Regions from separate parts of the Nesterenkonia halotolerans genome, predicted to be linked through region 2. Evidence: riboswitches for the same ligand, from Rfam matches in the RefSeq annotation. Region 2 holds a riboswitch; each other region holds the start of a gene.
The links. Region 2 has a riboswitch for S-adenosylmethionine ahead of H4W26_RS07275 (flavin reductase family protein). Riboswitches for the same ligand answer to the same signal wherever they lie in the genome.
Positions count from the first base shown of each region.

Region 1: linked by a shared signal. The riboswitch ahead of H4W26_RS06310 (O-acetylhomoserine aminocarboxypropyltransferase/cysteine synthase family protein) and the one ahead of H4W26_RS07275 (flavin reductase family protein) in region 2 are both predicted to bind S-adenosylmethionine.
Region 3: linked by a shared signal. The riboswitch ahead of H4W26_RS04355 (LLM class flavin-dependent oxidoreductase) and the one ahead of H4W26_RS07275 (flavin reductase family protein) in region 2 are both predicted to bind S-adenosylmethionine.

Region 1 is NZ_JADBEE010000001.1:1,368,680-1,378,879, reverse strand. Features, by position in the region: gene H4W26_RS06325 (FAD/NAD(P)-binding protein) at 1-1,747, shown strand, start outside; gene H4W26_RS06320 (FAD-binding oxidoreductase) at 1,722-3,170, opposite strand; gene H4W26_RS06315 (hypothetical protein) at 3,327-3,755, opposite strand; SAM riboswitch class IV at 4,037-4,166, shown strand; gene H4W26_RS06310 (O-acetylhomoserine aminocarboxypropyltransferase/cysteine synthase family protein) at 4,300-5,751, shown strand; gene metX (homoserine O-acetyltransferase MetX) at 5,767-6,873, shown strand; gene H4W26_RS06300 (acetamidase/formamidase family protein) at 6,948-8,102, shown strand; gene H4W26_RS06295 (amidase) at 8,102-9,382, shown strand; gene uraD (2-oxo-4-hydroxy-4-carboxy-5-ureidoimidazoline decarboxylase) at 9,379-9,870, shown strand; gene H4W26_RS06285 (pyridoxal-phosphate-dependent aminotransferase family protein) at 9,923-10,200, shown strand, end outside.
Region 2 is NZ_JADBEE010000001.1:1,586,867-1,597,066, forward strand. Features, by position in the region: gene H4W26_RS07265 (LLM class flavin-dependent oxidoreductase) at 1-114, opposite strand, end outside; gene H4W26_RS07270 (acyl-CoA dehydrogenase family protein) at 206-1,420, opposite strand; SAM riboswitch class I at 1,426-1,512, opposite strand; SAM riboswitch class I at 1,696-1,782, shown strand; gene H4W26_RS07275 (flavin reductase family protein) at 1,791-2,321, shown strand; gene acs (acetate--CoA ligase) at 2,402-4,444, shown strand; gene H4W26_RS07285 (O-acetylhomoserine aminocarboxypropyltransferase/cysteine synthase family protein) at 4,441-5,736, shown strand; gene H4W26_RS07290 (CoA-binding protein) at 5,736-6,272, shown strand; gene H4W26_RS07295 (helix-turn-helix transcriptional regulator) at 6,337-7,998, opposite strand; gene H4W26_RS07300 (hypothetical protein) at 8,077-8,283, shown strand; gene H4W26_RS07305 (AAA family ATPase) at 8,366-9,304, opposite strand; gene H4W26_RS07310 (SipW-dependent-type signal peptide-containing protein) at 9,810-10,200, shown strand, end outside.
Region 3 is NZ_JADBEE010000001.1:945,252-955,451, forward strand. Features, by position in the region: gene H4W26_RS04340 (dipeptide ABC transporter ATP-binding protein) at 1-662, opposite strand, end outside; gene H4W26_RS13675 (ABC transporter permease) at 659-1,579, opposite strand; gene H4W26_RS04345 (ABC transporter permease) at 1,599-2,636, opposite strand; gene H4W26_RS04350 (ABC transporter substrate-binding protein) at 2,640-4,325, opposite strand; gene H4W26_RS04355 (LLM class flavin-dependent oxidoreductase) at 4,434-5,822, opposite strand; SAM riboswitch class IV at 5,886-6,001, opposite strand; gene H4W26_RS04360 (hypothetical protein) at 6,108-7,091, opposite strand; gene H4W26_RS04365 (hypothetical protein) at 7,151-7,483, opposite strand; gene H4W26_RS04370 (endonuclease/exonuclease/phosphatase family protein) at 7,487-8,326, opposite strand; gene H4W26_RS13980 (helicase-related protein) at 8,323-10,200, opposite strand, start outside.

The DNA of each region.
Region 1 (10,200 bases), 220 kb from region 2:
CCATGCGGGGGAGGCCACCGCGAGTCCGGTGCGCAGCGACAGCTTCGAACCGCCGGTCTTCCACGGGGTGGACCACGGCGGGCAAGATTCCGACTACCCCACCCGCGCCGCCTACGGTCAGTACCTCAGCTGGCTGCACGCCGAGGTCTGCGCCGCGCTGCAGCGGCACTCCGGCATCACGGTGGAGCACATCCAGGCCGAGGTCACCGGGCTGCGTCGAGGACAGACCGGATATGAGCTGACGCTGGACAGCGACGGCGAGAACGACGACGCCCCCCGGCTCCGCGCCGAGCAGGTCGTGCTCGCGCTGGGGCATATCCCGGCGGGCTTGAACGAGACCGGTGAGCACTTCAGCTCGGTGGCCGCGGAGCTGGGTCTGCACTACCAGCCGCCCGCGATCCCCACGGAGGTGGATTATCACGCGCTGCCCGCGGGAGAGAACGTGCTGGTCCGGGGGATGGGACTGAACTTCTTCGACCTGATGGTCCAGGCCAGCGTGGGCCGCGGCGGCGTGTTCCATGAGCATCCGGACCGTCCGGCGGGCCAGCGACTGGAGTACCTTGCCACCGGAGATGAGCCGCATCTGGTGGCCGGTTCCCGGCGGGGCACCCCGTACCGGGCCAAGTCCACCGCGCTGACCACTGCCCCCGGATTCGCACCGGTGGGCGTGACCCTGCATCACCTGAGCGCCGAGGCGGTGGCCGCTGCGGAGCGCCGCCACGATGTGCTGGACTTCTCCGCGCACCTGTGGCCGCTGATCCAGCGCGACGTGCTGCGCACCTACTACCGGACCCTGGAGCGGATCGCGCCGGAGCTCTTCGGCGCGGAGTTCCTGACCGCCCTGGATGTGCTGCTCGCGGACGCTCATCTGGGGGAGGCCGTGCTGCAGGCACGGGGCCACCGGCTGCTGCGTGAACACGCCCCTGGCGTGCTCTGGTTCGACATCCGCTCGCTCGGCAGGCCCTTCGGCGGGCTGACCTTCGACTCCGCGGAGCAGTACCAGCAGCACATGGAGACCTACCTCGAAGATGACGCGGTCACCTCCGCCGCAGGCACGCAGAGCCCGGTGAAGATGGCCATCGGGGCGCTGCATCTGGCCAGGATGGAGGTCAAGGCGTTGATCAGCCAGGGACGGGTCTCGCAGTCCAGTCAGATCGGCGAGATTGAGGGATGGTTCGAGTCCTTGGTCGAAGGCCTCGCCAGCGGACCGCCGCTGCAGCGGATCGAGGAGCTGGCCGCGTTGACCCGGGCAGGAGTGGTGGAGTTCCTGGGTCCGGAGCCGATCTTCGACGTCGACCGGGAGACCGGCCGCTTCACCGCGGAATCACCCTCCGTGGCCGCCCCGGCCTACCAGGCGCGGTGGCTGCTCGAAGCGATGATGCCCGCGAACCGGGTCCAGCTCTCGCGCTCGCCGCTGGTCGCAGGCCTGCTGCGCAGCGGGCTGGCTCGGCCGCGCGAGCTGGTCGATGCGTCGGGGGCCCCACGGGCTGGCAAGGGGTTCGACGTGACCTCACTGCCGCATCGGCTGATCCCCGCAGATGATGCGGCGGAGGAGATCTACGTGCTCGGCCTGCAGCTGAGCTCCGTGCAGTGGGGCACCGCGATCGCCGCGGAGGCCGGTGGGGATCCGGAATCCTCGGCGCGGAGCCTCGCGGACGCGGATGCCGCTGCGCGCGCGGTGCTGGCCGGGCCGGGGTCAGGTATTGAAGGGGATTCAAGCCTTACAGAATCGCCCGACCGGGATTGAACCGATAGTCAGGATCAAAGACGTTCTTGATGCTGCGCTGGAGCTCGATGACCTCGGGTGACTGTTCCCAGTCGAGCCAGCGCAGCTTATAGGTGCCGATGCCGTGCTCGCCGGTGATCGTGCCGCCCATCTCCAGCGCGATCCGTACCGAACCATCCAGGGCCGCATGCAGCCGGGACATAGCCGAGGTGGGCGCGCCGTCGTCGTTCTGCTGGTTCTCAGGCTCCTGGCCGGCAGAGGCCTCCGGCTCGGGTGCCAGCTCCGAGCTCGGCACGCTGAAGGTGGGGTGCAGGTTGCCGTCCCCGGCGTGGGCGACGACCTTGAGCTGGACCTGGTGCTCCACGGCGAGGTCCTGGATCGCGCGGATGTAGTCCACCAGCCGGGACCGCGGCACGGCGACGTCCTCTCCCACACGGACCTCGGTGACGACGCCGTCCCCACGGGCGTGACGGCGCAGCTCGATGAGGCGTTCTGATTCGGTGGAGCCGGGGTCGCTGACCGTGGCGCCGAGGGCGCGCAGCACCTCGCGGATGATCTCCGCCTCGATGCCCGCCCCGTGCCCGTCGGTCTGGATGAGCAGGAGGGTGTTCCCGCGGGTGGCAAGATCCGAGCCCTGCGCCTCGTCCAGTGCGAGCATGGTGCGGTGATCCAGCAGCTCGGTGATCGCCGGCTGGACGCGGGCCTTGCCGATGTCGAGCACGCCCTGGGCCGCGGTGGTGAGCTCGTCGAAGAACGCGGCGATGGTCTCGGTGTGCTGACTCAGGTGACGCAGCCGCACGGTGATGCCGACGACGATGCCCAGCGTCCCCTCGGACCCGACGAACAGGCTGGTCAGGTCATAGCCGGCGACCCCTTTGAAGGTGGCCTGTCCAGTGTGGATGAATGTACCGTCGGCCAGCACCACGTCCAGGGCCAGCACGGAGTCCCGGGTGACACCGTACTTGGCGCAGCGCAGCCCGCCGGCGTTGGTGGCGACGTTGCCCCCGATGGTGGAGGTGCGGTAGCTGGCCGGGTCCGGGGCGTACATCAGCCCGTGCTGCGCGGCGGCGGTGTTCAGGTCCGCGTTGATCACGCCCGGTTCGACGACGGCGACCTCGTCCTCGGGACGCATCGCCAGGATCTTGTTCATGCGGGTCAGGTTCAATACCACCGAGCCTGCTGTCGTGTTGGCTCCGCCGGAGACGGAGGTCCCGGCTCCGCGGGTGATCAGTGGGAAGCCGTGCTCGGCGGAGAGCTGCACCAGCTGCTGGACGTCCGCGACCGATTCCGCGAAGACGACGGCGAGCGGGGTGTGCACCTGCCAGTGCTCCAGCGGCCCCTTGTCCACGGAGTGGGAGTCGAGCTGCGCCGGGTCGGTGGTCAAGGCGTCGGGCGCGAAGGCGCTGCGCAGGGCTGTGCGGACATCATTGTCGGAGGAGCTCATGGGAACTGAGTGTAGGTCAGGCGCGTCACACCCTCCCCGCGAAGACCCCGCGGAAGAGCCCCCCACCCGGAAAAATCGTAGAGCTCTAGCAAGTCGTAGGGCTATAGCCTTACGACGACGCGATAGCTCTACGATTCTTCGATGCGAGGGCGGATTTCACGGCGCGGGCGTGGACGGAGTGACCCGCCACTGCTGGACTTCGTCATCACACTGATCAGGAACTGCGTAGATGGTGGGTCCGGCCTCGCCGCCACCCACGGTGATCCCATCACCGTCGGAGAAGGCTTCGCCGCGGAAGGCGAATCCTGAGCCGCTGGACGTTTCATGGATCTCATGCGCGGGGAAGATTGCCAGCGTCAGTTGCTCCTCCGGCTCAGGGCCCTTGATGTAGAAGCATCCATCGAGCTCGGCGATCTGTCCTTCCAAGGCCATGTCGGGTCCGCCGGCTTCTTCCTCCACGACGTAGTTCGGAACACCGGCCGGCGTATCCGGGTCCTGCAGGTTGGTCGTGCATCCGAGCAGAGACCCGCCCAGCAGTGCTCCCATGACGGTGGTCGCGCCGAAGGTTCGCATCTGATGTCCCATCGCTTCACGCTCGCAGAAATTGCACCGCAAAGGCAGGAATGAAGGTCGGCCCTCCGGATGGACCTGCCATTGCGGGATGTCCTCATCGCGCTCAGCGGGTGCTCAATCGTTGGCAGCCACGCTGCTGATCTCGGGTCCTGTTGCCACGCCAGTGGCAGAAAATCGTAGAGCTCTTGCGTTGTCGTAGAGCTACAGCCCTACGACTTGCTAGAGCTCTACGATTTTTTCAACGGAGGGGGTGCACTTGCACCGGGGCGTTCCGCGATGCAGACTTATGCCTAGGTCAAGAGTGCCAGCGCAAAACCCCGGTTTGCTGGCCGGCAACCCTCCAGTTCGCGGTGGGGTGCCCCGGGTGACGACCTGGCTGCGGCAGCCACCGAGCATCGGTGGTCGACGCAGCAAGCGCGGGCCACACACCAGTGCGGGCCCTTAAACCCAGTCCTCAGGACGGGGCCGTACAGGATTCAACGCCGGAAGTTCTCTCCCCGGCAGCGACGTTCATGCGCGGCTCAGCCCCAAGGACCGCATTGAACGGAGCAGTCCCTTGAGCAACGACAACAGCACCTGGCAGTTTGAGACCCAGCAGATCCACGCCGGGGTTGCCCCCGATCCCGCCACCGGAGCACGGGCCCTGCCGATCCACCAGACCACATCCTTCGTCTTCCCCGACACCGCCGCGGCAGCACGTCGCTTCGGCCTCGAGGAGATCGCGCCGATCTACTCGCGCATCGGCAATCCCACGGTCCAGGCGATCGAGGACAAGATCGCCGCCCTCGAAGGCGGCGTCGGGGCTCTCGGCGTCGGCTCCGGTCAGGCCGCCACCTCGCTGGCGCTGCTGAACATCGCCGAGTCCGGCAGCCACATCGTCGCCTCACCCACCCTCTACGGCGGCACGCAGAACCTCTTCAAGCACACGCTGCCGAAGTTCGGCATCGAGGTCACCTTCGTGGAGGACCCCGATGACTTGGAGTCCTGGCGGGCCGCCACCCGGGAGAACACCGTCGCCTTCTTCGGTGAGGCTGTGGCCAACCCGCGCGGGGACGTGCTGGACATCGAGGGGGTGGCATCGGTCGCCCACGAGCATGGCGCGCCGCTGATCATCGACTCCACCCTGACCACCCCGTACCTGATCAAGCCGATCGACTTCGGCGCCGACGTCGTCGTGCATTCGGCCACCAAGTTCCTCGGCGGTCACGGCACTGCCATCGCCGGGGTGATCGTGGACTCCGGGCGCTTCGACTACTTCGCCCACCCGGAGCGCTTCCCCGGCTTCAGCACCCCGGATGAGAGCTACCACGGGCTGGTCTTCGGCCGGGATCTCGGGCCTGAGGGGATCTTCGGGGTCAACCTCTCCTTCATCCTCAAGGCCCGCGTGCAGCTGCTGCGCGACCTCGGTCCGGCGTTGTCTCCGCACAACGCCTTCGAGATCAACCTCGGCCTGGAGACCCTCTCGCTGCGCGTGGAGCGTCATGTCGCCAACGCTCAGAAAGTGGCCGAGTACCTGGAGGGCCACGAGGCAGTGAAGCGCGTCTACTACTCCGGGCTGCCGTCGAGCCCCTGCTACGAGCGGGCGCAGAAGTACCTGCCCCGAGGCACCGGTGCTGTGTTGGCCTTCGAGCTTGCCGGCGGACCCGGCGACGACGACGCCACGCAGGCCCGTGCGGGCCAGACGCTGGTGGACGCGCTGGAGCTGCATTCGTTGGTGGCCAACGTCGGTGATGTGCGCTCGCTGGCGATTCATCCCGCCTCCACCACGCACCGGCAGCTGAGCCCCGCTGAGCAGCATGCTGCAGGGGTCAAGCCCGGTCTCGTGAGGCTCTCCGTGGGTCTGGAACACATCGACGACATCATCGCCGATCTGGCTCAGGGGCTCGACAAGGCAGCCGCCATCCAGTCTGCCGACCGGGGTGCCGGGCATGCGTCTGACCAGGAGTCTTCCGCGGATGACCAGAGTGCGGACAATGTGACGAAGCGAGAAGCCGCTTCCGCGGTCTGAGGTTAGGGTGATCGGGTGCTGAATGACTTTGGGGACAGGCCTGCGGGTGCGCTGAACACGGCAGATGTGGGGGCGTACACATTCGAGACAGGTGGGCAGCTGCCCGAAGTTACCATCGCCTACGAGACCTGGGGCACGCTCAACGAGGACGGCAACAACGCGATCCTCGTGGCGCACGCCCTGACCGGGGACTCCCATGTAGCCGCGACTCCGGCAGACCCCTCCATCGGATGGTGGGAGGGTCTGCTGGGACCCGGTCGCCCGATCGACACCCAGCGCTGGTTCGTCATCGCCCCGGCGATGGTGGGTGGCTGCTACGGCTCCACCGGACCAGCTTCCCTGGATCCCGAGGGGAACCCCTATGGCTCCCGATTCCCCTTCGTCACGATTCGCGATTCCGTGCACCTGGAGGCTCAGCTGGCTCAGGCCCTGGGCATTCAGCGCTTCCACACGGTGATCGGGGGATCCATGGGGGGCGCCCGCGCGCTGGAATGGGCCGCCACCTACCCGGAGATGGTCGACGGGGTGGCGGTCTTCGCCTGTGGTGCGGCGTCGACTGCCGAGCAGATCGCCTTCGGGCAGGCCCAGGTGCTGGCAGTGGAGAATGATCCGCACTTCGCCGGGGGTGACTACTACGGCGGTCCCGCGCCGCATTCCGGGCTGGGGCTGGCGCGGCGGATCGCGCACATCACCTACCGCGCGGAGGCCGAGCTCGGCGCTCGATTCGGTCGCGCCCCGCAGGGCGCCGAGGATCCTTTCGGCTGGCCCGAGCGGCGGCGCGGACGCTATCAGGTGGAGTCCTACCTGGACCACCAGGCCGAGAAGCTGCTCAAGCGGTTCGACCCCAACTCTTACGTGGTGCTCTCCGAGGCGCTGATGAGCCATGATGTCGGACGCGGACGTGGTGGAGTGGCCGAGGCGCTGGCCGGCGTCACGGCGGTGCCGTTCCTCGCGGCCGTGGAGACGGACCGGTTGTACTTCCCGGAGCAGTCCCAGCAGATCGCCGATGCGATCCCGGGCGGCCACCCGGTGCACACGATCCATTCGCCGATCGGGCATGACGGCTTCCTGACCAGCGCGGAGCAGCTGGGAGAGCCCATGCGCGCCACGCTGCGCCTCTGAAACAGACATTCCAGAGATGTCACTCTGCTGTAACACCTGATCGGGCAGACTGATCGGAACGAGGAGAGTGATCCATGAGCCCGCAGCCCATCCTGCAGCCCGGCGAACACCTGTCCGAGGGCGTCCGCTACCTCCCAGCCAGCCCGGAGAACATCTTCTGGGGGCGACTGCCCTGCGCCGCCGATGAGCCGGCGCTGCGCATCGAGTCCGGGGATCGGGTCCTCATCGACACCCTTTCTCATGAAGGGATCCTGGAGGATCAGGGTCGGGATCCGCTGGCCTACTTCGCCGGACACGGAGTGCCCGAGGAGCAGGTGCTCACCGACGCGATCGCGCTCGCGGCCAGTGACCACCCGCGGGACCCCGCCGTCGACGGTCCGCACGTGAACACCGGGCCGATCCATGTTCAGGGCGCCATGCCGGGTGATCTGCTCAAGGTCACCATCGAGCAGCTGCAGCGTCGTGTTCCCTACGGCATCATCTCCAACCGCCACGGCAAGGGGGCGCTCACCGGAGAGTACCCGCGCGGTGAGCGCAACGTCTCGATCTTCGCCGCCGTGGAGGAGCCCGAGGAGTCCGAGGAGTCCGCAGCATCGACAATGTCTGCAGGGTCCGCAGAGCCTGAGCGCCCCGCCCCCGGTGCAGCCCGCGGCCGAATGGCTCCGCGTGCCGGGGCTGAGAGGCTGCTGAGCTTCGAGCTGGCACCCTTCTTCGGGACCATCGGCGTGGCCGTAGCGGGGGAGACCCGTCCGCATTCAGTGCCGCCGGGGACCCATGGCGGCAATATCGACATCAAGATGCTCACCGAAGGGACCTCGCTCTACCTGCCGGTGCAGGTGCCAGGTGCACTGGCCTTTGTGGGCGATCCGCACTTCGCCCAGGGCGACGGAGAAGTGGCGCTCACCGCGATGGAGGCCTCGCTGCGCGGGCTGCTGCGCTTCGAGGTCATTCCTCGGGAGCAGGCCCTGACAGCCTTCGGCGAACAGGTCGGACCGCTGGCAGAGACCGCAGAGTTCCTCATCCCCACCGGCATGGACGAGGACCTGGACATCGCCGTGCGGAACTGCGTGCGCAACGCGATCGTGCTGCTGCAGGCCCGCTGGGGCCTGGATGCCGAACATGCCTACGCCTATCTCTCCGCCGCCACCGACTTCAACATTTCCCAGGTGGTCGACCTGGTCAAAGGCGTCCACGCCCGGGTGGCCATCTCAGATTTCACGGAGCTGTGATGGGGTCCGTCGCGAGCACCGTCTGGCGTTCAGGCGGGGAACCGGACGCCCCGCTGGTCCCTTCCTCCGGCGCCGGACCGCTGGAAGGCCAGAGCGTCGCCGTCAAGGACCTCTACGCCCTCGCGGGACACCGCATCGGCGCCGGCAACCCCACCTGGCTGGCCGAGGCCACCGAGCAGACCAGCACCGCAACTGCCGTGCGGCTCCTGCTCGAGGCAGGCGCGGCGATCACCGGGATCGCGCAGACCGATGAGTTCGCACTCTCGCTGGCCGGGACCAACCAGCACTACGGCACACCGCCGAACCCCGCTGCCCCGGATCGGATCAGCGGTGGCTCCAGCTCGGGCTCCGCCGCCGCCGTCGCACTGGGCCAGGTGAGCATCGGGCTGGGCACCGACACCGGCGGGTCGATCCGCGTGCCAGCCTCCTACCAGGGGCTCTGGGGCATGCGCAGCACCCATGGTGCGATCTCCCGCGAGGGTCTGCTCCCGCTCGCGCAGAGCTTCGACACCGTCGGCTGGATGACACGCGACGCCGAGACACTGGGCCTCGTGGCGGAGGTGCTCCTGCCCGCCCGCGAACAACCCGCCCGCGAACAGCCCGCCCGCGAAGAGCCCGCCCAGCCCTCCGCGCTTCCGCCGGAGCTCACGATCATCCCCAGCCTCTTCGACCAGGTGGACCCGGAGGTGGCCGACGCCGTGCGCGCCGCCGTGGACGGCGTGAGCGGGCATCACGAATCCCTGCACCCAAGCCTGCACCTGAAGCGACTCGAGGGCGTCTCCCGGGACATGCACGCCGCCTGGTTCGAGGCCTTCCGCATCATTCAGATGCGCGAGGCCTGGGCGAACCACGGCGAGTGGATCAGCTCCCACTGGGAGGCGATGGCCGACGACGTCGGCGCACGGTTCCGCACGGCCAGCCAGTTCAGCGCCGATCAGGAGCAGCAGGCCCGGGCGCTGGCAGCCGGCGCCCGCCGGATCATCCGCGAATGGGTCGGCGACTCCGTGCTGGCGCTTCCCTCGGCCGCCGGTCCTGCGCCGCTGCGCCGCGAGGCCGCGCTGGGTGGAGAAGTCATCGAGAAGCACCGCCGCGGCACCATGATGCTCACCTGCCTGGCGGGTCTTGCCGGGCTGCCCGTGGTCAATGTCCCGCTGCGCACGGCAGCGGGACTTCCCACCGGCGTCAGCCTGCTCGGGGCGCCCGGCAGCGATCATGAACTCATCAGCTGGGCGCAGCAGTTCCACGCCCGGCTCCAGCCGACTCAGGAGATCCGACGATGAAGCTCAGTGAATTCAATGAGGCCACCCCGGGGGAGCTGACCGAGACGCTCGCCGCCTGCGCGCCCATCCCCTCCTGGCGCGCGGCGATCCTCGCCCGGAGACCCTACGACAGCGTCGAGGAGCTGACCACCACCGCCGCAGAGCTGGCGCAGGACTGGACCGACCTCGAGGTCGACGGCGCGCTGGAACATCACCCGCGGATCGGGGAGAAGGTGCAGGGCTCCTCTCGGGAAGCCGAGGCCTCCCGGCGTGAACAGGGAAGCCTCGGGGCCGATGAGGCCGCCCAGGCGGAGTGGGTCAGCGCCAATGAGGCCTACGAGCAGCGCTTCGACCGGATCTTCCTGATCCGCGCCGCCGGCCGATCAGACCGCGAGATGCGCACCCAGCTCGCGCTTCGTCTGCAGAACACTGAGGAGGAAGAGGCAGTCGTCCGGCGCCAGCAGCTCGCTGAGATCGCAGTGCTGCGGCTGGGGCAGGTCGTCTCATGACGATACGCACCTGTTTCACAGATGAAACAATAGTTTCAGTAGCATGGTGACCATGACTTCCCGCCAGATCAATCCGCCGCCCCGGCTGCTCATGGGGCCGGGCCCGATCAACGCCGATCCGCGCGTGCTGCGCGCCATGTCAGCCCAGCTCGTGGGCCAGTACGATCCCGCGATGACCGGCTATATGAACGAAGTCATGGAGCTTTACCGCGGAGTCTTCAAGACCAGCAACGAGGCCACATTCCTGGTGGACGGCACCTCCCGGGCAGGCATCGAAGCGGCCCTGATCTCGCTGATCGAACCCGGCGCCAAGGTGCTCGTGCCGATCTT
Region 2 (10,200 bases):
GGCGCGGTCATCCGGGTGGCGCCAGAGCCCCGGAGACTGGTGGACCACGCAGTTCATGTCGAACGCGTTGAAGAGGATCTCGCGCTTACCGGCCTCGGTGGTGGGGTAGGTCATTCTCATGCTCCTTCAGAATCGGATCGAGCAGAACTGCATCCAACGGAATCGGATCCAGCTGTGGAAAGTCTGGGCGCCGCCGTGGGCAGTGTCAGACGAGCTGGGTGACGGCCGGGAGGTCTGGCTCGCCCACGCTCCACAGCCGCACCGGTTCGGTGCCGTTGACGCGGTGATCTCCGGCTATCCGGGCCTTGTACACCCAAGGGTTGTGGCTGGTGACCGTGCGGGCGTTGCGCCAATGACGGTCGAGACCGCGAGTCTGGCTGACTCCCGAGGCGCCGAGCACGTCGAAGATGCGCGTGACAGCTTCCAGCGCCGGTCGGTGCAGAGCCACCTGGGCGCGTCCAGTGGAGAGTTCGGCGGCGTTGGCGGCAGCGATCGCCTCCTCCGGCCCGGCAGTGCGCGCGGCGAAAGCGGCATCAAGATAGGTGGCCGTGTGGAGCACCTGTGCCCTGGCCAGCGCCGCAGCCGCATCCACCTCACCGATCACCTGGAGCAGCTGGGGGTCCGTGCGGGGTGTGCGAGTGTTGGCGTGGGTATAGGTGCGGGGACGCTCGTGCAGCAGTGCGGCCGCGTCTCGCGCTGCGGCTTCGACGATCCCGGCCAGGACGATCAGCAGGATGTGCTGGTACAGGGCCGTCTGGTAGGGGAAGCGGTCCGTGAGTCCACGCAGCTCCGAGGTCTGCACCGCGGCATCGGAGAGCCGTGCGGTCCCTGAACCTGTAGTGCGCTGACCGAATCCATCCCAGTCATCCTCGATCTGGACACCGGGCTGGTCCCGACGAACCAGCACCGCAAGCTCATTGTCGTCGGCGTCCCGAGCTGTGACATCGAGCCAGTCCGCGAAGATCGCCCCGGTGGTGTAGTACTTCACTCCGTTGACCACCGGTCCTGTGGAAGTCTCGCTGACCAGCGTCCCTGAACGGTGAAATCCGCCCTTGCCAGGTTCGGTCCACGCATTGCCCACCAGCTCACCGGCGGCGAGACGCGCCAGCCAGCCCTGCACAGGCTCTTCCCCCGCCGGGCGCCAGAGCAGGTCCTCCTCCACCGCGAAGTGCCCGCGCAGCACCTGGGGAAGATTGCTGTCCTGCGCCGCGAGCTCCAGGAGCACCACACTGGTCTGCACCCAGTCCAGCCCGCTGCCCCCGGAGGACAACGGAAGTCGGAGCCGACCGATGCCGGCGTCGGCGAGGGTGCGCACCTGTTCACGGGCCAGTTCCCTATGGCGTTCACGATCCAGGGCAGAGAGCCCGGCGCGCTCCACAGCGTCTCGAAGCTCAGCAGAGACAGGCAGATGTATGTTCATACTTTCCTCCATCGATTCTGGCGGTAGCACCCGGCAATCCCGGGTTGCTGCGACGTCGACGGGCCAGATCCCTCAGTCGCTCTGGATGGTGATGGGCTCAAATATAGAGGACAAGCATGCTGTTTCGTCAAATGGTCATGACTTCACATGTCGTCGTGTGTTCATTCACGGACCTGAACACACTAGGTTGCCGGGAGGCTCCGGACGTCATACGGCGTCTCACAGTGCGAACAAATCTTGCTGCTCCACGGTGCGAGCCCGTAGCTTTGAACCTGTAGCCATCCCGAGCGGCTGAGAGATCTGGCTCAGAGACGCCGCAGCAACCCGGATATGCCGGGTGCTAACGCCAGGACCGATGGAGTTGATCAATATGTCTGTCCCTGCTCGTACTCTCGAAGATCCTGCAGCCGCATCTCGCGTGGACTCTTTTGCGCTGCGCCATGCCCTCGCTCAGTTCCCGCAAGGCGTGGTCGCGGTTGGCGCGGAGGTCGACGGCTCCCCCGAGGCGATCATCGCGTCCACCTTCACGGTGGGAGTCTCCCTGGAGCCGCCGTTGGTCACCCTCGCGGTGCAGCACGATTCCTCCACCTGGCCCAAACTCGAGCGCAGCGGCAGTGAGCTGGGTATCTCGGTGCTGGGCCGGGATCAGAACGGGCTCTGCCGGCAGATCGCCTCGAAGGACCGCGCGAACCGCTTCACCGGGGTGGAGTACCAGCTCCACGGTTCCGCCCTGCTGCTCGAAGGCGTGCCGATGTGGCTGCGCACCCGTATCTACGACCAGGTCAGGGCCGGTGACCACGACATCATCGTGCTGGAGATCCTGGATCTGGGATTCACCGAGGACGCCGCCGGTCTGGTCTTCCACCAGCACGAGTTCAAGACCCTGACCCCCCTGAGCTGACCCTGAAGGACCCCTCGTTGACCACCTCGCGCTCCCCTGCCCTGGACACAGCCGCGCCCTCTTCGACGGCGCAGCGCGCTGTGTTCCCCGCAGACCCGCTGGTCGCAGATGTCCACAGCTGGGCCGACCCGACTGACGAGGACCAGCGCCTGGCGTTCTGGTCCGAGGCCGCCACCCTGCTCGACTGGGCCACACCGTGGGAGAACACCCACACCTGGACTCCGCCCGACCCGACCACCAAGCGCGGCCCGAGGATCGGCTGGTACGAGGGTGGGACGCTCAACGCGGCCGTGAACTGCGTGGATCGCCACATCGCCGCCGGGCGCGGCGAGACGATCGCGCTGCACTTCGAGGGCGAGCCCGGTGACCGCGAGGATGTCAGCTACGCCGAGCTGGGCCGCCGGGTCAATCAGGCGGCCAATGCGCTGACCGCCATGGGCATCACTCGTGGCGACCGTGTGGTCATCTACCTGCCGGTGCTGGTGGAAACCATCGTGATCACGCTGGCCTGCGCCCGGCTCGGTGCGGTGCACTCGCTGGTCTTCGGAGGCTTCTCCGCCGAGGCGCTGAAGTTCCGCGTGGAGGACACCGGGGCGAAGCTGCTGGTCACCACGGATGGTCAGTTCCGCCGCGGCAAGGCAGTCCCGGTGAAGGCCAATGCCGACGCCGCCGTGGCCGAGGCGACCACCGAGCACGGCGGGAACCTTGAGCACGTCCTGGTCATCAACCGCACCGACTCCCCCATCGAGTGGACGCCTGGGCGTGACCTCTGGTGGCACGAGGTGGTGGAGACTGCCTCCACCGAGCATGCCCCGGAGTTCTTCGAGGCCGAGACCGAGCTGTTCATCATGTACACCTCCGGGACCACCGGCAAGCCCAAGGGATTGGTCCACACCACCGGCGGCTACCTGACCGGAGCGCTCTACACCTACCTGCGGCTCTTCGCCCATCCGGATCCGGCCCGGCGCACCCATGACGTCCACTGGTGCACGGCTGACCTGGCCTGGGTGACCGCACACACCTATGAGATCTACGGTCCGCTGGCCGCTGGCGCCACCCAGGTGATATTCGAGGGGACGCCGAACACTCCGCACGAAGGACGCCACTTTGAGATCATCGAACGGCACAGGGTGACCACCTACTACACCGCTCCGACCCTGGTGCGCTCACTGATGGGATGGTTCCCCGAGGGCGTTCCGGCGCAGTACGACCTCTCCTCGATCCGGCTCGCCGGCACCGTGGGCGAGGCCGTCAACCCCGAGGCCTGGCACTGGATCCGCCGCGAGATCGGCAGAAACACCACCGACGACGCCGGAAGACCCGCACTTCCCATGGTGGACACCTGGTGGCAGTCCGAATCCGGCTCCACGGTGCTCTCCCCGCGTCCGGAGGACGCGCAGCTCAAGCCCGGCGCGGCCAGCCGCGAGTTGCCGGGCTGGGGCGCAGCCGTCGTCGATGATGCCGGCCGAACCGTCCCCCACGGAACCCAGGGAAATATCGTGCTCACCCATACCGGCCCGTCGATGGCGCGCACGGTCTGGGGCAATCCCGAACGCTATTTCACCTCCTATTGGGAGAAATACGCTGATCAGGGTTGGTTCCTCGCGGGCGACGGCGCACGGAAGGATGAGGACGGAGACCTCTGGATCCTGGGCCGGATCGATGATGTCATCAACATCTCCGGGCACCGGCTCTCCACGATCGAGATCGAATCTGCGCTGATCTCCCACCCCGATGTGGTCGAGGCCGGGGTCTGCCCGGTCTTTGATGAGATGACCGGGCATGCCGCCGTCGCCTTCACCGTGCTGACCACTGCGGCCCGCGAGCGCCTGGAAGCCGCTGGTGGAGCCGGAAGCGCGGCAGAGCGTGAGCTGCTCGGCGCCCTGCGCAGCCATGTGGGCGAGGTGATCGGTCCGGTGGCAAAGCCGCGCAGCGTGATCCCGGTGCCAGAGGTGCCCAAGACCCGTTCCGGGAAGATCATGCGCCGGCTGCTGACCCAGCTGCATGACGGTGAGACCCTCGGGGACACCACAAGCCTGCAGAATGAACCCTGTGTTCCAAAAATTGAAGAGATCTGCCAACGGCGCGGGACCGCGCCGAGAAAAGAAGAGGTAGCTCCATGAGCGATCGCCAGTTCGGCTTCCGCACCCGCGCCCTGCACGCCGGGGCCGTCCCCGATGCCGTCTACGGTTCGCGTGCCGTGCCCATCCACCAGTCCACCTCCTTCGTCTTCAAGGACACCGCAGACGCCGCGAACCTCTTCGCGCTGCAGAAGTACGGCAACATCTACTCGCGCATCGGCAACCCCACGGTCTCCGCGCTGGAGGAACGGATCGCCTCACTCGAAGGCGGCATCGGTGCGGTGGCCACCGCCTCGGGGATGAGTGCTGAGTTCCTGGTCTTCGCGGCACTGTGCGGCTCCGGGGATCACATCGTGGCCAGCTCCAAGCTCTACGGCGGCACCATCACCCAGCTCGATGTCACGCTGCGGCGGTTCGGGATCGAGACCACCTTTGTGGACTCGCTGGAGCCCACAGACTATGAGGCCGCGATGCAGGAGAACACCAAGGTGGTCTATACCGAGGTGGTCGCGAACCCCAGCTCGGACATCGCTGACCTGCGCGGACTCTCCGAGGTCGCACATCAGCACGGCGTGCCGCTGGTGGTGGACTCCACGCTGACCACCCCATACCTGATCCGCCCCTTCGAATACGGCGCGGACATCGTGATCCACTCCGTCACCAAGTTCATGGGTGGTCACGGCACCACCCTGGGCGGGGTCATCGTGGAATCCGGTGAGTTCCCCTGGGACAACGGGAACTTCCCCGCGATGACCGAACCCGTGGCCTCCTACGGCGGACTCTCCTGGTGGGGCAACTTCGGCGAATACGGCTTCCTCACCAAGCTGCGCGCCGAGCAGCTGCGAGACATCGGACCCTCCCTCGGCCCGCAGGCGGCGTTCAACCTGATCCAGGGCATCGAGACCCTGCCCCAGCGGATCGACGAGCACGTGGCCAACGCCCAGAAGGTGGCGGAATGGCTCGAAGCCGATGAGCGCGTGGACTACGTGAACTACGCGGGTCTGCCCTCCCATGCAGATCATGACCGCGCCAAGGAGATGCTGCCCAAGGGCGTGGGCTCGGTCTTCAGCTTCGGCATCCGCGGCGGCCGGGAGACCGGGGCCCGCTTCATCGAGGCCCTGCAGCTCGCCAGTCACCTGGCTAATGTGGGTGATGTGCGCACCCTGATCCTGCACCCGGGATCCACCACCCACCAGCAGCTCTCCCCGGAGCAGATGAGCGCAGCCGGCATCCCGGAGGACCTGATCCGGATCTCGGTGGGCATCGAGGACGTCGATGACATCATCTGGGACCTGGACCAGGCGCTGAGCACCGCAGTCGAAGGAGACAAGTGATGAGCGAGCAGACCCTGACCAACGACGACGAGGCCACGGCCGAACATCCCCATGGCCGCTGGACCGCGCCGTCGCCCTCGCGTCGCCTGCAGCTGCTGCGCAGCGCGAAGTCCGTGGCGATCGTGGGCATGTCCGACAAGCCCGCGCGCGCCAGCTACTTCGTGGCCACCTACCTGATGAGCTCCTCGAGCTACACGGTCTACTTCGTGAACCCGCGGCTCCAAGAGGTGCTGGGCCAGCCGGTCTACGCCTCGCTGAAGGACCTTCCCGAGGTGCCGGACATCGTTGACATCTTCCGCCGCCCCGAGGATGTTCCCGCCATCGCGGAGGAGGCTGCCGAGATCGGCGCGAAGACGATCTGGGCGCAGCTCGGGATCAGCTCCGAGGAAGCCATGCAGCTTGCTCAGGACGCTGGGCTCAACGCGGTGCAGGACCGCTGCATGAAGATCGAGCACGGCCGGTTCCACGGCAACCTGCACCTCTCCGGCTTCAACACCGGGGTCATCTCGGCGAAGCGGCAGATCCTCGACGGCTGAGTGCGGCTGCCGGGCCCGAGTCACGTTGCGCTGAACGGCGCCCGGCGCCCGGCGGCCGTCGACCTCAGCCGCCGGCTGTCCCGTGGCGCAGCCGGTGTCGGATCTCGTCGCGGGAGCTCACATCGAACTTGGTCAGCGCATTGCGCACATGGAAGTCGATGGTGCGCACGGAGACCCCCAGTTCCTCGGCGATCTCCTTATTGGTCCATCCGTCAGCGATCAGAACAGCGACCTGGCGCTCCCGCCCCGACAGCCCGTCCAGAGGGCCGGTGTGGTCGTTCGCCACGCTCTCGCGGAGCGTCTCCGGCTTCAGAGTGGGGATGATTCCCGCCGGTGTCATCGCCGGAGACGGCCCCTGGACGGGCGGGACCCGTTTGAGCGGAGCGTGCCGGTCCAACCGTGGCCTCAGCGCAGAGAGCTGCTCCAAGGCCAGCTGCAGAAGCCCCGGCGAACCCACGCGGGTGAACAGCGCGATGGACCACTCAAGCCCCTCGATCACGGTCACGCGATTCCGTTTCAGCTCCTGGGGATAGGCGATGACCAGCGCACCCATATCCAGGTATGTGAAGGCTCTGAAGAGCCGGAACCCACCGGCATCAGAGGTCTGCTGCGTCAGGTGCATCGGAGGCTGGGCTTCGAGCCACTCGTCGACCCGCGCGAATCGTCGCATGGCTTCGGTCGGGTCGTGCCTCCCCCAGGCTTGGAAGCCTTCCATATAGTCCACGACCGACCCCTCGAACTGCGGCGCGACGGGGCAGTCACCGGCTTGGACGACGCGTTGCACCGAGGGGATCATGGAACTCAGTCCGGCGTAGTAGGCCGCACGGACCAGCAACAGCACCGCGTCGATTTCGACGTTCATCCAGCCACCGGCCTCATCACGAAGTCGCAGCAGGTGCCGCACGGCGCGCGCGTGATCGGAATCCACCACGGCCGTCCAGGCGTACAGGTGTTCCAGCGCAGAAGACACCAGCACCCCCGCGTCCTTGCGCACAGCCGAGATCTCTTCGATCATGGGGGCGACGTCGGCGGAGCGACCTCTGCTGATCGGTATCAATGCCCAGGTCAGATAGGCGACAAGCGCCGTGGCATCCTCTCGCCTCAGCAGTGCGCTGTCCGTCGCGGCTACCGCCACGTCCATCGCCTCTTTCCAGAGTCCAGCCGTGAACAACACCCGAGCCAACTGGGCCTTCGCGAAGGTCAAGAACCTCATGTCAGGGGTCACCGCCATGACACCGGAGAGGTCCGCATACGCCCCGACCGGGTCGCCGAGATAGCGACGCCTGGCGCCTCTCGCCGACTTCAGACCCACCTGGAAGGCTTCGGAGTTGGGTATCTGCTCGAGTCTCTGAATCTCGTGAGAAATTTCAGCCTCGGCCTCCTGGACCGTGCGAGGATCCTGAGCATCGAAGACCTGCCATAGTTGAATGAAGGCGCTCAAACCAGCCGCATGCGCTCGCTCCCATTCCATCGCCTCTCGAGGTGCATCACCATGGTCCTGCGCGGCCAGGCGCTGGTCGAGATGCTGCTCCCTGACCGCAAGCATGCGCAGCGTCTCACGCTTTGCGGCCTCGGCGCGGCCAGGAGTGCCCATGATGCCCAGGTCCGCCGCCACCAGGGCGACGGCCTGTGCGAAGACCAGTGCCGCGGGGTCCTCGGGCTCGACTCGGGTCTGCCGTTCCAGCGCTGCGACGGCCTCCGGCAGGTTGTCGCGGTCCAGCGCCACGAGTGCGAGCCCGCCTTGTCACAGTGGACCAGGTTTGAGGCATCGGAGCGATGACTCATACGGCGGGAAGCAATCGAGGTGCCCCAGGATCGCTCCGAAGTACAACAGATCCTGGAGTGCCTGCGCGTCAGCCTTCAGGCTCGTCACGGCGAGGAAATGTTGGAACGCCTGTTCCAGGTCACCGCGCAGGAGGGAATCCGCGGCGGCATCGCGCAGATCGTGGATCAGCTCACTGATGGGCTCAGAGTCGGGCAGGACTCGGGCGATCTCCACGCGGTGGGTTAGGGCAGCAACACCATCGACGATGCCTATCAGTTTCCTGTGAAGCTCCATAAACTCCGTGGGACACAGCAGCGCCAGCAGCGCTTCACAGATGAGACCGTTGCGAATCTTGTATCCGAACAACCTCTCGCCAGACCGCCAGACCTGATTCCAGGACGTCGGAAAGGTCCGCAGGAGAATCCAGCGCGAAGGCGATCTGATGCTTTGCCAGTGGCACGGAAGAGACGGCGAGGAGGCGCAGCACCTCTCTCGTCTCTTCACTCAGCGGCACCAGAGCCTCTTCGAATGCTCGCCGCATCCACTGAGCTGCAGGTCCGGCCTTCGTCGCATTGATCGACATGGCCAGTCGTCGGGTACCGATGGAAGTGGCCGAGAGGTGGCGCCCCACCTCGTGCACCAGCAGAGGGTAGCCGGCGGTCTGCGCCTGCACCGTGTCGACCACGCCGGCGCTCAGCGGAGTGGTCAGATACTGCGCCAGGAGCTCTTTCGTCTCGGCTGGACGGAACGGGTCGACCCGGATATGAGTCCCGTTCGGGCTGTTCCGAGCGAAAGCGCTGAGCCGATTGACCTCCGGTCGGGCGGATGGGCGTCCAGACATCACCACCAGGACTGGCGCGTCTCGAAGCAGGGTGCAGATGCGCAGAAGAGCCTCAGCCGACTCACTGTCGATCCATTGGGTGTTGATCAGCGCGATCACCGTCGGACGACGCAGGGTCTGTGCCCGCTGCAGGCCTTCGCTCACGAGCTCGTCCACGCTCTGGTCGCGCAGCTGCGTCTCAGGTGGAAGCACGAGCCGACGCAGCAGATCTCCGGAGATCTCACTCTGCGCCTGGTCCAGGACGACGACGATCTCCCGCCAGTCCTCGAAGTCCGCGAACGCGTCCCGAAGGAGCGTCCCCTTGCCCACGCCCGCAAAACCCTCGAGATAGACGACCTGCGCCCGGCGCGCCGCCGCCAGGAGTGCAGACTGTCGGACCAGCGCAAGCTCCTGCTCGCGTCCGACGCGAGGACCTTCAGTGCCCAAAGAGTCCTCCAATATTGTGAATGTAACTCCGCTCACAGTACGGCTCTCGTTGTCGGCTTATCACTGCGCTTGTCAGATTACGCTGGCGGCGCTAAGCACGGTGCGCCCAGTTCAATCCTGAATCCAGGAATTTCAGATCAAAGCCCGTCGCCGCAACGCACATAGGCCGCACAAGCCACACATCTGCAATGGGGGGGCGGAGTGCGCGGCCACGCAAGGTAAACCACCCGCGCCAGCCAGCCCGGCCCAATGCTTGACTGACACTTCGTCACCTGACCATCCGGCTCGGGCCAAGCGCCCACATTCGCGCGTCTGAGCCTTGTTCGCCTCTGGAGGTACCGCGCGGTAACTATCTTCGAGTTTCTTTCGGAAAACTCTTGAATTGCGCACCACCATTTACTACGTTAACTGCTCACGAGGCACTAATGTTCAGCAGTTATGACCTAATCCTCAACAGGTTATTTCTCCCAGTAGTCGCCACCCCACTAAGACCGCTAGGAGACAAATGCCGGAGAACACGCCTCATCAGAACGTGCCGCAGCGCAGAAGGAAGGTCCAGGCTGTGCTCGCAGGAGGACTTGTGCTCGGCATCGGTGCCGCTGTCACGCTCGCCGCCTGGAATGATTCTGAGTTTGCCGAGGGTATCTTCACCGCAGGAAACTTCAACCTCGTGGGCTCCACCGAGGACGACCCATCATCCTTCACAGACCACAACGTGAATGAAGCAGATGAAGTCGCCGCGCTGACATTCGACGCAGGCAACATCGTCCCGGGTGAGACCGTGTACGCCCCGTTCCACGTGCGCCTAGACGAAGACACCACCGTGGACGGGAGCATTGAGGCGGCAGAGGGTGTCGAGCTTGCCGCGGAGGGCGAGAACACGGAGTTCTTGGCGT
Region 3 (10,200 bases), 640 kb from region 2:
ACCTGGGCTTGGACCGTGACGTCCAGCGCGGTGGTGGGTTCATCGGCGACCAGCAGCGGGGGGTCATTGGCGATCGCGGAGGCGATCAGCGCGCGCTGCCGCAGGCCTCCGGAGAGCTCCCCGGAACGCTGCCGGGCTCGCAGTTCGGGTTCCGGCACACCCACGGCTTCCAACAGCTCGATGACCCGGTCCCGCCGTTGGGAGGCCTTGGTTACCCCGTGCAGCCGCAGCGACTCCCCGATCTCCGCGCCGATAGTCCGCAGCGGGTCCAGGGAGACCAGCGCATCCTGGAGGATGAATCCGATCTTCGTTCCACGGATCCTGCGCCACTGGGCGTCGGTGGTCTGCTGGATATCGCGTCCGCCCACCGTGGCGCGGGTGGCCTGGATACGGGAGTTGGATCCGGTCAGACCGATCAGCGTCCGGGCGGTCACGGACTTTCCGGACCCGGATTCCCCGATCACCGCCACGCATTCCCCAGGATTGATCTCGAGGGAGAGGTCATGCACCACATGGTGTGCCACGCCGGCAGCGTCGGTGAACCAGACATTGAGGTCCTCCAGCGTCACCAGGGAGGTGGCTGCGGCGGTCAGTGCTGACATGGGTTCAGTGCGTGCCGGGGTCGCGGTGTCGAGGGTGGGGTTCGTGATGGTGGTGGTCATGACTGTGATCCTTCCAAGGCGGTTTCGAGGTGTTTGCCCAGAACCGTGGCGGTCAGTGCGGTGGCGAGTACGGCCAGGCCTGGCAAGATTTCGAGCCACCAGGCTTCGGTGATGTAGGGGCGGCCGGCTTCCAGCAGCGCGCCCCATTCCGGTGAAGGCGGGGCGACGCCAAAGCCGAGGAAAGCCAGGCCGGAGGCCCAGACGATCGACTGTCCGATGCCCAGGGTCAGGATCGCCAGCAGCGGGCGCAGCGCATTGGGCAGGATGTGTCGGCTCAGGATCCGCCAGGGTGAATGCCCCAGCGCCTCAGCAGCCTGGACGTAGCCGGAGTGGCGCACCGCGAGGATCTGTCCGCGCACCATGCGGGTGTAGCCAGGGGCGGTCCCCAACCCCACGGCCAGGATCAGCGTGGGCGCCGAGGGCCCGTAGATGGTGATGAAGACCATGGCCAGCAGCAGGGTCGGGAAGGCGAAGAACACTTCGAGTCCCCGGCCGATGAGCGCATCCGCCCATCGTCCGCCGAGCCCGGCCCAGGCACCGAAGAGCAGGGCCAGTCCGACGCCGATGCCGGTGGCCCCCAGTCCGATCAGCAGAGACTCTCCCGTGCCGTGGACCATCCGGGAGTAGAGGTCACGTCCGGACTGATCCGTGCCGAACCAGTGCTCCCCGTTCGGCGCTGCCAGCGGTGACTCGAGCTGGATGGCGCGGGGATCGTGAGTGGCCAGCAGCGAGGGCGCGAGGCTGGCGGTCAGCAGGAGCAGCGCGACGATTCCGGCGATCCAGACGGTCAGCGGGACCTGACGGAGTCTGCTCTTGGGTCTGCGGGACTGCAGCGAGGAGTGCAGCTGAGAGGCCGCCGTCGTCGGCTGGCTTGTGCTCGGCTTGGTGTCTGACGCTGGGTTCAGGGTGGTGGTCATGGGTTTCTCCAGTTCTGACTCAGTGAGTCAGTTTCAGGCGCGGATCGACAAGGACATAGGCGGTGTCCACCACCAGGTTCGCGATGACGTAGATGAGCGCCACCAGCATCACGACGCCGCAGACCACCGGCAGGTCGCGCCCGTTGACCGCGTCGACCAGCACCCCGCCGAGGCCTGGCCGGGAGAAGACGTTCTCCGCGATCACGGCCCCGGAGAACAGCGACCCGATGGCCCAGCCGGTCAGCGTGAGTCCGGGCAGCAGCGCGTGGCGCAGCACGTGTCTGATCCGCACGGCGGTGTCGCTCATGCCGCGGGCCCGCGCGGTGAGGACGAAGGGCTCGTCCAGGGTGCGTTCGAACTCGGTGCGCATGGTCTGGCCCAGGAAGCCGGCCAGCGGGATGCCCAGGGTCAGCGCGGGAAGCACGAGCCCGATGAGCCCCTCTCCCCCGACCACCGGGAACAGTCCCAAGCCGAGAGCGAAGACCACCAGCAGGATGATTCCCAGCCAGTACTGCGGCAGCGCGGCGGCGGCGGCTTCGAACCCTGAGAACAGCCGGGACACCCAGCCCACGCGGCGTGCGGTGAGCACCAGCAGGACCAGTGCCACGGCCCAGGCGACTGCCAGGGAGGAGAAGGTCAGGATGACGGTCGGGGCGATCTGGTCCCCGATGACGGTGGTGACCGGCTGCAGCAGCTGGTAGGAGACGCCGAGGTCTCCGCGGAGCAGGCCGCCCAGGAAGCTCAGGTACTGGACGAGCAGCGGGTCGGTGAAGCCGAACATCTCATTGATCGGCGCGAGCTCCTCGGCGGAGCGTTCCTGGACCTGGCCGGTCTGCTGGTTCAACAACATGGTCGCCCGGTCCCCCGGAAGCAGCGCCTGCATCAGGAAGGTCAGCGAGGCGGCGGCCCAGACGACGACGGCGGCCGCTCCGAGTTTGCGCAGAAGCAGGCTGAGGATCAGCGCCGGTCGGGTGCGCTGCCGCGGGGACTGTGATGGTGGTGGCGCGGGTGTGGCCTGGAGGGGCTCGGTGAGCACGGTGGAGGGGGTCAGAGTCATGGGTCAGCCCTCTTCTTCTGTGGATTCTTCGGCGTCGGATTTATCAGCACCGGATTCATCGGTGACGAAGTAGGCGTCGTGGAAGACCGGTGAGCCTTGGGACTCCTCGAGCCAGACGCCGGCGAGTGAATCCGAGACGGCGATGGTGTTGGTCTGGGTGTAGAGCCCGATCGCCGGGGCGAGTTCGCTGAGCTGGTGCTGCGCGTCGGAGAAGTGCTCGGCGACCTCCTCCGAGGTCGGGGCCTGCAGCGCCTGCTGGATGGTCTCGTAGACGCCCTCATTCACCAGGAACGTGGTGTTCGCACCGTTGGGCGCCTCTTCGGTCCCCGGGCGATAGTTGATGTTCAGGATCCCGGCATGGGGTGAGGTCCAATAGCCGACCTGGGCGTCGTAGGCATCCGGGCCGGAGAAGGCCCCGGAGGAGTTCTCCGAGGGGGTCAGCGGGCGCAGCTGAATGTCGAAGCCGGCGGCGCGCGCCTGTTCCTGGAAGTTCTGGATCGCGGTGTTCCCGTCGGGGGTGACGATGGTGTTCAACCCGTAGGTGAAAAGCACCTCCAGGCGTTCGCCGTCCTTGATCCGGGTGCCGTCCTCGGCGCGCTCGGTCCAGCCGGCCTCGTCCAGGAGCTCATTGGCGCGGTCCAGATCGAAGGGATACTCGCTGGCCGCCTCGGCGTCGTAGGCGGGGGTGCTCTGCGAGAGATACCCGCTGGGCTCGAAGGGGACGGTGCCCAGGAAGGCGGATTCGATGTTGGCTTCCCGGTCGGTGGCGAAGCTGAGGGCCTGGCGGACCTGCTGATCGGTGAAGACGCCCTTCTCGGTGTTCAGGTTGATCACCACGGGACGGCCCGGGGTGATGTACTGCTCGAAGTCGAACCGCTCCTTGGCCTCGGCAATGTTCACCGCAGGGATCTCGCCCACGGCGTCGCTCTCTTCGGAGAGCAGCGAGCCGTAGCGCGAGGTGTTGTCCGGGATGAAGCTCCAGCGGATGCCCTCCACGTAGGCCGGGCCCTGGTGCTTGGCGTTCTCGGGGGCGGAGTTGTAGTCCTCATTGCGGGCGAACTCGAGGTACTGCCCGCTCTCCCAGGCCTGCACGGTGAAGGGCCCGGAGCCGATGGGGGCGCGGCAGTTCTCCTCTGCGCTGCGGTTCTCCAGCGCGGTGGGTGACTGGATGCCGAAGTAGGACTGGGAGAGCGTGGAGAGGAAGGGCGAGAACGGCGCGGAGAGCTGGATCTCCACGGTGTGCTCGTTCACGGCAGTCGCGTCTTCGTAGAACCCGCCCAGGTGGGCGGCGGCGGTGCCGTTGCCGCCGTCGAGCCAGGAGTCGAAGTTGTACGCCACGGCCTCGGCGTCGACCGGGGTGCCGTCGGTGAAGGAGACGTCTTCGCGCAGGTCCAGGGTCCAGACGAGCTGGTCCTCGGAGACCTCCCAGTCGGTGGCGAGCCAGGGGACGATCTCGCCGTCGTTGTCCTGAGAGACCAGTGAGTCCAGGATCTGGCGCGCGGTGAAGTTCTCCTGAATCCAGCCTCCGTAGACGCATTTGGGCTCTTGGAGGTGGCCGTATTCGATGATGCCGCCGGACTGGGGTTCACCGGTGGGCTGCCGCTCGGCGACCTGTTCGGTGCTTACCAGGCCGGAGGCGCTGCCGCAGCTGGTGAGGACGGCGGCGCTGAGCAGTGCTGCTGCACCCATGGGAAGTCTGGATCTCCACTTGTTTATGGGTGCGTTCGGGGAGGGCGGGGTGGTCATGGGGCTCCTTCTCGGAGTGGTTCAGAGGGGAAGAATGGTGGCGCGCAGCGCTCAGACGGTGGCAGGGACCTGGGCGAATGCGCCGCGGTAGCGCGCACCGGGGTGGGTCTCCGGCAGGCGGTCGCGGCCGAACAGTTTCTGCCGCAGCGTGCCTGGGGTGTATTCGCGCTGGGCCAGTCCGCGCTCGCGCAGGACGGGCAGCACCTTGTCGGCGAACTCCTGGAAGGAGCCCGGGATCACCCAGTTGACGACGTTGACCCCGTCCACCCCGGCGTCCTGCCATTGCTGGAGCTGATCCGCGATCTGTTCCGGGGTGCCGACGATCCGGTTGTTGCGGTTGGAGCGCCAGGCGATGTCGGCCACCAGCGGCTCTCGGTCCGTGATGGTCTTGGACGCCCATTCGGTGAACCCGCGCCGGGTGTTGGTCTGCACGTCCTTCAGCGGAGTCTCCGGCGGGTAGACGCGACCCTCTGGGTCCACCAGCGCCGAGTGCGCGAGGTAGCCGTCCAGCGAGGCGAACTCTTCGGCTTCGGTGAGCTTGCGCTGCCCCTCTTCCTCGGTGTCCCCGATGATGAAGCTCAGCCCCTGGAAGAACTTGATGTCCTCAGGGGCCCGTCCGGCTTCGACGGCGCGGGCGCGGGTGTCTTGGATCTGCGCTCTGGCGACTTCTGGGTTCGGTGCTGCAAGGAAGACCGCTTCGGCGTTGCGGGCGGCGAAGTCGCGACCGGAGGCGGAGGAGCCGGCCTGGAAGAGGACCGGGGTGCGCTGCGGGGAGGGTGAGGGAAGGTGGGGGCCCTCCACCGAGTAGCGTTCGCCCTGGTGGTAGATCTTATGCACCTTGGCGGGGTCCGAGTACTGGGAGCCGGAACGGTCCTTGATGACCGCACCTTCGTCCCAGGAGCCTTCCCAGAGCTTGTAGGTCACGTCGACGTACTCTTCGGCCCAGCGGTAGCGCTCGGAGTGTTCGGTCAGTCGTGGCATTCCGTAGTTGCGGGAGCCGTTGTCCTGCATGCCGGTGACGATGTTCCAGGCGATCCGCCCCTTGGAGATGTGATCCAGTGTGGAGATCTGCCGGGCGAACTGGAACGGGTGCGACTGGAAGACGTTGGAGGTGGTGGCCAGGCCGATGTTCTCCGTGACCACTGCGAGGGCACCGAGGAGCACCGTCGGGTCGTTGGAGGGGATCTGGAGCCCCTCGTTGAGGTAGACCGAGTAGTCGGCATCGGAGTCTCCGTAGTGGCCGGAGACATCGGCGAAGAACATGGCGTCGAACTTGGCGTCCTCGAGGATCTTGGCCAGGTTGATCCACGTGGCCACATCCGTGAACTCGGTCTGCTGGGCGTCCTCTCGGCGCCACTGACCGTGGTGGATGTGGCTGTTCGTGTTCATCACGAAGGCGTTGAAGTGCAGCGGGGTGCGTGCGGAGTTCTGCTCAGGCATGAGGTATCCACGTCTCTCTTTGACCGTGGCACTCCTGCGTACTCCGAGGGAGCTGGCGCAGGGGCACCGTACTTGCCCGGGCGGTTGCGACACCGGGCCGAATCATCACCTGGAGCACCCCACTACGGTGAGAGGGTTGCTGTCCGGACAGCCAGGGCTGTGGTCCGGAACTCGTGATTCTGTGGTTCAGCTTAGAGCGCTACAGAGCTGAACACAAGTGATGAACATAGTGATTGACATAAATGGAAACGCGTCATCAGTGTTGGGCTCGAGCCGGCGAGACGGCTACACAGGACGGTTGAGTCCGTCACCGTCCCACGTCAGGTCAGCGTTTGTCCGGATGAGGAGCACTTCGAGGCCGGGTGTCTGCATCAGCTCGCCGATGAGTTCGCTGGTTCCCGCCACCAGCGTCGAGTCGCAATCGATCTCTGTGGCGAGCACCCAGGAGTGATCGTCTGGCCACAGGAGGCTGGGCGACTGGACCCACTGGGGGTGCTCGGCCCACGGCGCCCGTGCAGGCCAATCAGGGTCGGAGAAGTGCTCTGCACCGGCCTGAAAGAGGAAATAGTGCCGCCCGGTCTCTCCATGGAGGTCGAACCGCGGACCGGTCGCGATCTCAGGGGGAAGCACGCCAGAGCCTGGTTTCGGCGTATTCCAAGCGATCGTCGGGAGAGTCCGCTTCACCAACCGGAGGATCCTCCTGCTGAACCTGCGGGCGGCAGCAGCCCTCCTACGAAACGACACCGCGGCGCGCCACACAACTGCCTCGGCGTGGTGGTCAGCCGAAGAGCCGTCACCCGTTTCGACCACCATGAACTGCACCCCAGCCGAGCTCACGAGGCCACCCCATCCTTCCCAGACAGCAGCAATACCGGCATCGGGGGTCGCAGTATGCCGGGCAAGCACGCGGGCGAGGACCGAGAGCGACCTCGCCTCGAGGCTTCCCATAGATGGAACACCGTAGCGCCACCCATCAGGAGCGACAGCCTCCTGCGCGTCATCGTGGAGGGACCGCTGCAGGCGTGCGTACTGGGCTTCTGAGTGCATGGTGGTGCCGAACGCTTCCGCGACGCTTGCCCAGGTGGTGCGCTCCGTTTCAAGTGAAGCGTCGATGTCCGAGGTGCCTTCAAAGTAGGTCGCCTCGTCAACGCCGAGCCATGTCTTGGCAGCCACCGGGCGGTCACGCTCGAGAGGGTGAAACACTCGCGCATACATCTCGTAGCCGCGAGGCACTATCGACAGAACACTGCCGAAGGGCTCAGCCTCCATGGGACGAAGCCATTCACCGCGTCCTACATCAGGCACGTACCGGAACTCCCCCGACATGCTCAGTTTCCCTGCGGAGGTTGTGAGACCTCGACGTGGATCTGGACGTCCACGCCATCCGTCGCGTCTTCTGCAGCCTCCGTGTACTCGCGAACCTCGTCTTCGCTGATCTCCTCCTCCGGGTCCCAGATCGTCACCTCCAAGACGCCATCCTGGGAGGAATACGCGGCACCTTTGACCTGCGGGAGATGACTCATCGACTGCAGCGCCTCCTCTTCCACGCTCTGCGGTTCCGGCGGCCCGCCTGAGCACGCGGTGAGCAGCCCGGCAGCGGTGGCGGTAAAGATCGCTAGTGGCGCGACTCGCCGTCGCATTCGTGTTGACCGTGCACTCATGCTTCAGAATTCCTCCGTCTTCTGGGGAGGCCTCGAACCAAACTCATACAGCAGCGGCGCGTGATCGCTCAGCTCGTCGGCCGGCGCTCCCTCGATCACATCGGCGCGGGTCAAGGACTCGTATAGAACATCATCGAGAAAAGCATGATCCAGCTCAAAGGGTGCTGTTCCCGACGACAGATAGGTCCGGACTTCATCGGAATGGAATCTGCGCATCGCGTCTCGCCAGCCGTGACTGTCTCTCATCTGGAAGAACTCCCTGTTGCCCGGGGCCGTTTTGGGCGCCGTGTTATCGAAGAGTCGGGCAACGTTCCAGTCCCCGGCGAAGATGAAACGGTCGCTCTGCACCTCTTGAAGCATGAGGGCAGCCAGATCATTGTGACCAGCGCGATCCCTGGATGGCCGACGCGCTGCAGCACTGTCCGTGTCAGTCACCGTGGAGGGCGTATCCGAACCGGCCAACGCATGCACGGAGGCGAGAGTCAGGAGGCCGTAATTCTCCAGATCGACTACGCCAGTCGTGACATAGCCTCTAAACGCTTCCCAGAGATGCTCATGCTGGGCGGGAACCTCCGGTCCAGAACGCAGCCCGAACTCCTTCTTGGCCAGAATCGAGCTTCCCCCTACCCGGCTGCTGCGCGGTACACCGTTGATGTCGTAGCGACCGGACATCCATTGCGGAGCCAGAACATTCAGGTCTGCAGGTTGGCATTCCTGCAGCAATGCGAGGTCAGGGGCAAGCGCCGCCAAGAGAGCCCACTGACGACGTCGGTTCTCCCGTCCTCGAAACTTCCCCGGCTTCATGTACGCCATGTTCCACGAGACCACGCGCGTCTCTTTCACCTCTCATCTGCTGCCGGGTCACGTCGACTGCTTTGCGTCCCCGGTGGGCTCAGGTCGACCTTCATCCAGGCGAGCTCTTCGTGCCGATCCGCCACCACACTGATGAAATCGTCCTGTCGCGGTTGGCCGAACGCCAGGCGGTACACCCCCACTGTCCTGGTGAGTCGCCGCTGGTGTCCGACCTCGCGACTGAACGGGATCGCGGGGATATACCGCTCCACCGTCGCCCCACCTGGAGTGGTGTGCAGCCAGTACGGCACCAGCTCGGAGATGCCCTGCGCGGTGGACTGCACCACGGCGGCGTCGAACGCTCCCTGCCATGGATCTTCCGACTCCCCCAGCACCGCCAGATCACCGAAGTCTTCGGCAATGTTCTTCCGGACCGCGTGGCCCTTGTACCGGTGCACTCGACCTTCTCGTTGTTCCATGTCCACGGGATTCGAAGGAAGATTCCAGTGCACCACCGCATGACTGTAGGGATGGAAGTCCAGCCCCTCCTGCCCCACGGACGTTGACGCCAGGACAAAGGGCCTAAACGGCGAGTTGAACGCTCTGCGGACCGAGGACTCACGGTGGAAGGTCTTGTCATCAGCTGCTCTGCGACCCCCATACCGTGCGGCAAAATGTGTGCTCATACGGTGCTGATGCGAGTAGATGCGGGGCCCGTCTACCTCGAAGGTCTCAATCTCATTGACGGTGCTGCGCAGACCAAGCGCCTCGATGACAGCCATGGAAACTCCGGCCACTCGTTCGGCAGGATCCTTGTTGGACAGTCCTTCTGACTCGACCAGCACATGGACGAACTCGTCTAACACTGATTGCAGGCCCCCATCGAGAGCATGTTGGAGCGCATCACGCCAGTAGGCCCGGTCTCCGGAAGACCGGACGACTGGGACGACCTCAGGCCGGTTGAACAGCAACCTCAAGGCCCGGGCGATGCTGAACGCAGCCACGCTACGGTCTTTCACCTCTTCGGCCGAGTGATCTCCTGCGATGCGCGTCAAGGCGCGCATCGCACTGGTTCCAAACCCTCCCACGCCGAGCTCCGCCATCCGCCTTGGCAGATCCACAGGGGGACGTCCCAGATTGTCCGGCAATCTCTGCGTCTCATCGAGGTGAAGCCGAGCCGCACGGGAACTGGCGGCCTGCCCGGCATGCTCCTCTCCCTCGAGCAAGCCTTTAGGCAGTCCCCAGAGGAACTCACGCATCGCTCGCGCGAGCGCGTCAGCTGCCGCCGGATCTCGACGCCGGTCCAGCAGCATCGGAGCCGCCCAGTACCAGCGGGGGTCTTCGGCGCCCAAGTCGTCTACCGTCGCCAAAGATTCCGGGAGGAGTTCAGCCAGAAGGCTTCGGACTCCCTGCTCGGCGATGTCGAGTACCTCCTGCTGGGGAAGGTCGCGTCGGCGCACGTGCCTCGCGACCGCCAAGGGGTCAGTGACGCGGGTCAGCTCAGCGAACGGATACGTCAACGACCAGGTCGGCATCGACATGGGACGGTCCTCGGTGATCTTCAAGGTGAGCGGCGCAACGGCTCGGAGCTGATCGTCGTACCTCCGTGGATCCGATGCTGAACTCGTGAGAGCGGCTGACGCGAGCTCCTTCTCGCGGCTGCGCCGGTCTGCTTCGTAGCTGAGCAGGGTCGAAATGGCTTTAGGCACCACCGTCCACGCAGAGAACACCAGCCGTTTGGTGAAGGACCCGAGTCCCGTATGGGAGAACGGCCCGCTGGGGCGGTAATAGGACAACGACGGCGGCAGCCAGAGGACATCGGCAGCGCCTGACTTGAATACATCTTCCTCGAGTGATCTCAGCTTCGCGTTCCCAGGGTCGAGTTTCCTGTAGTCCCGGATGACGCGCCAGTCCAGCAGTCCTGA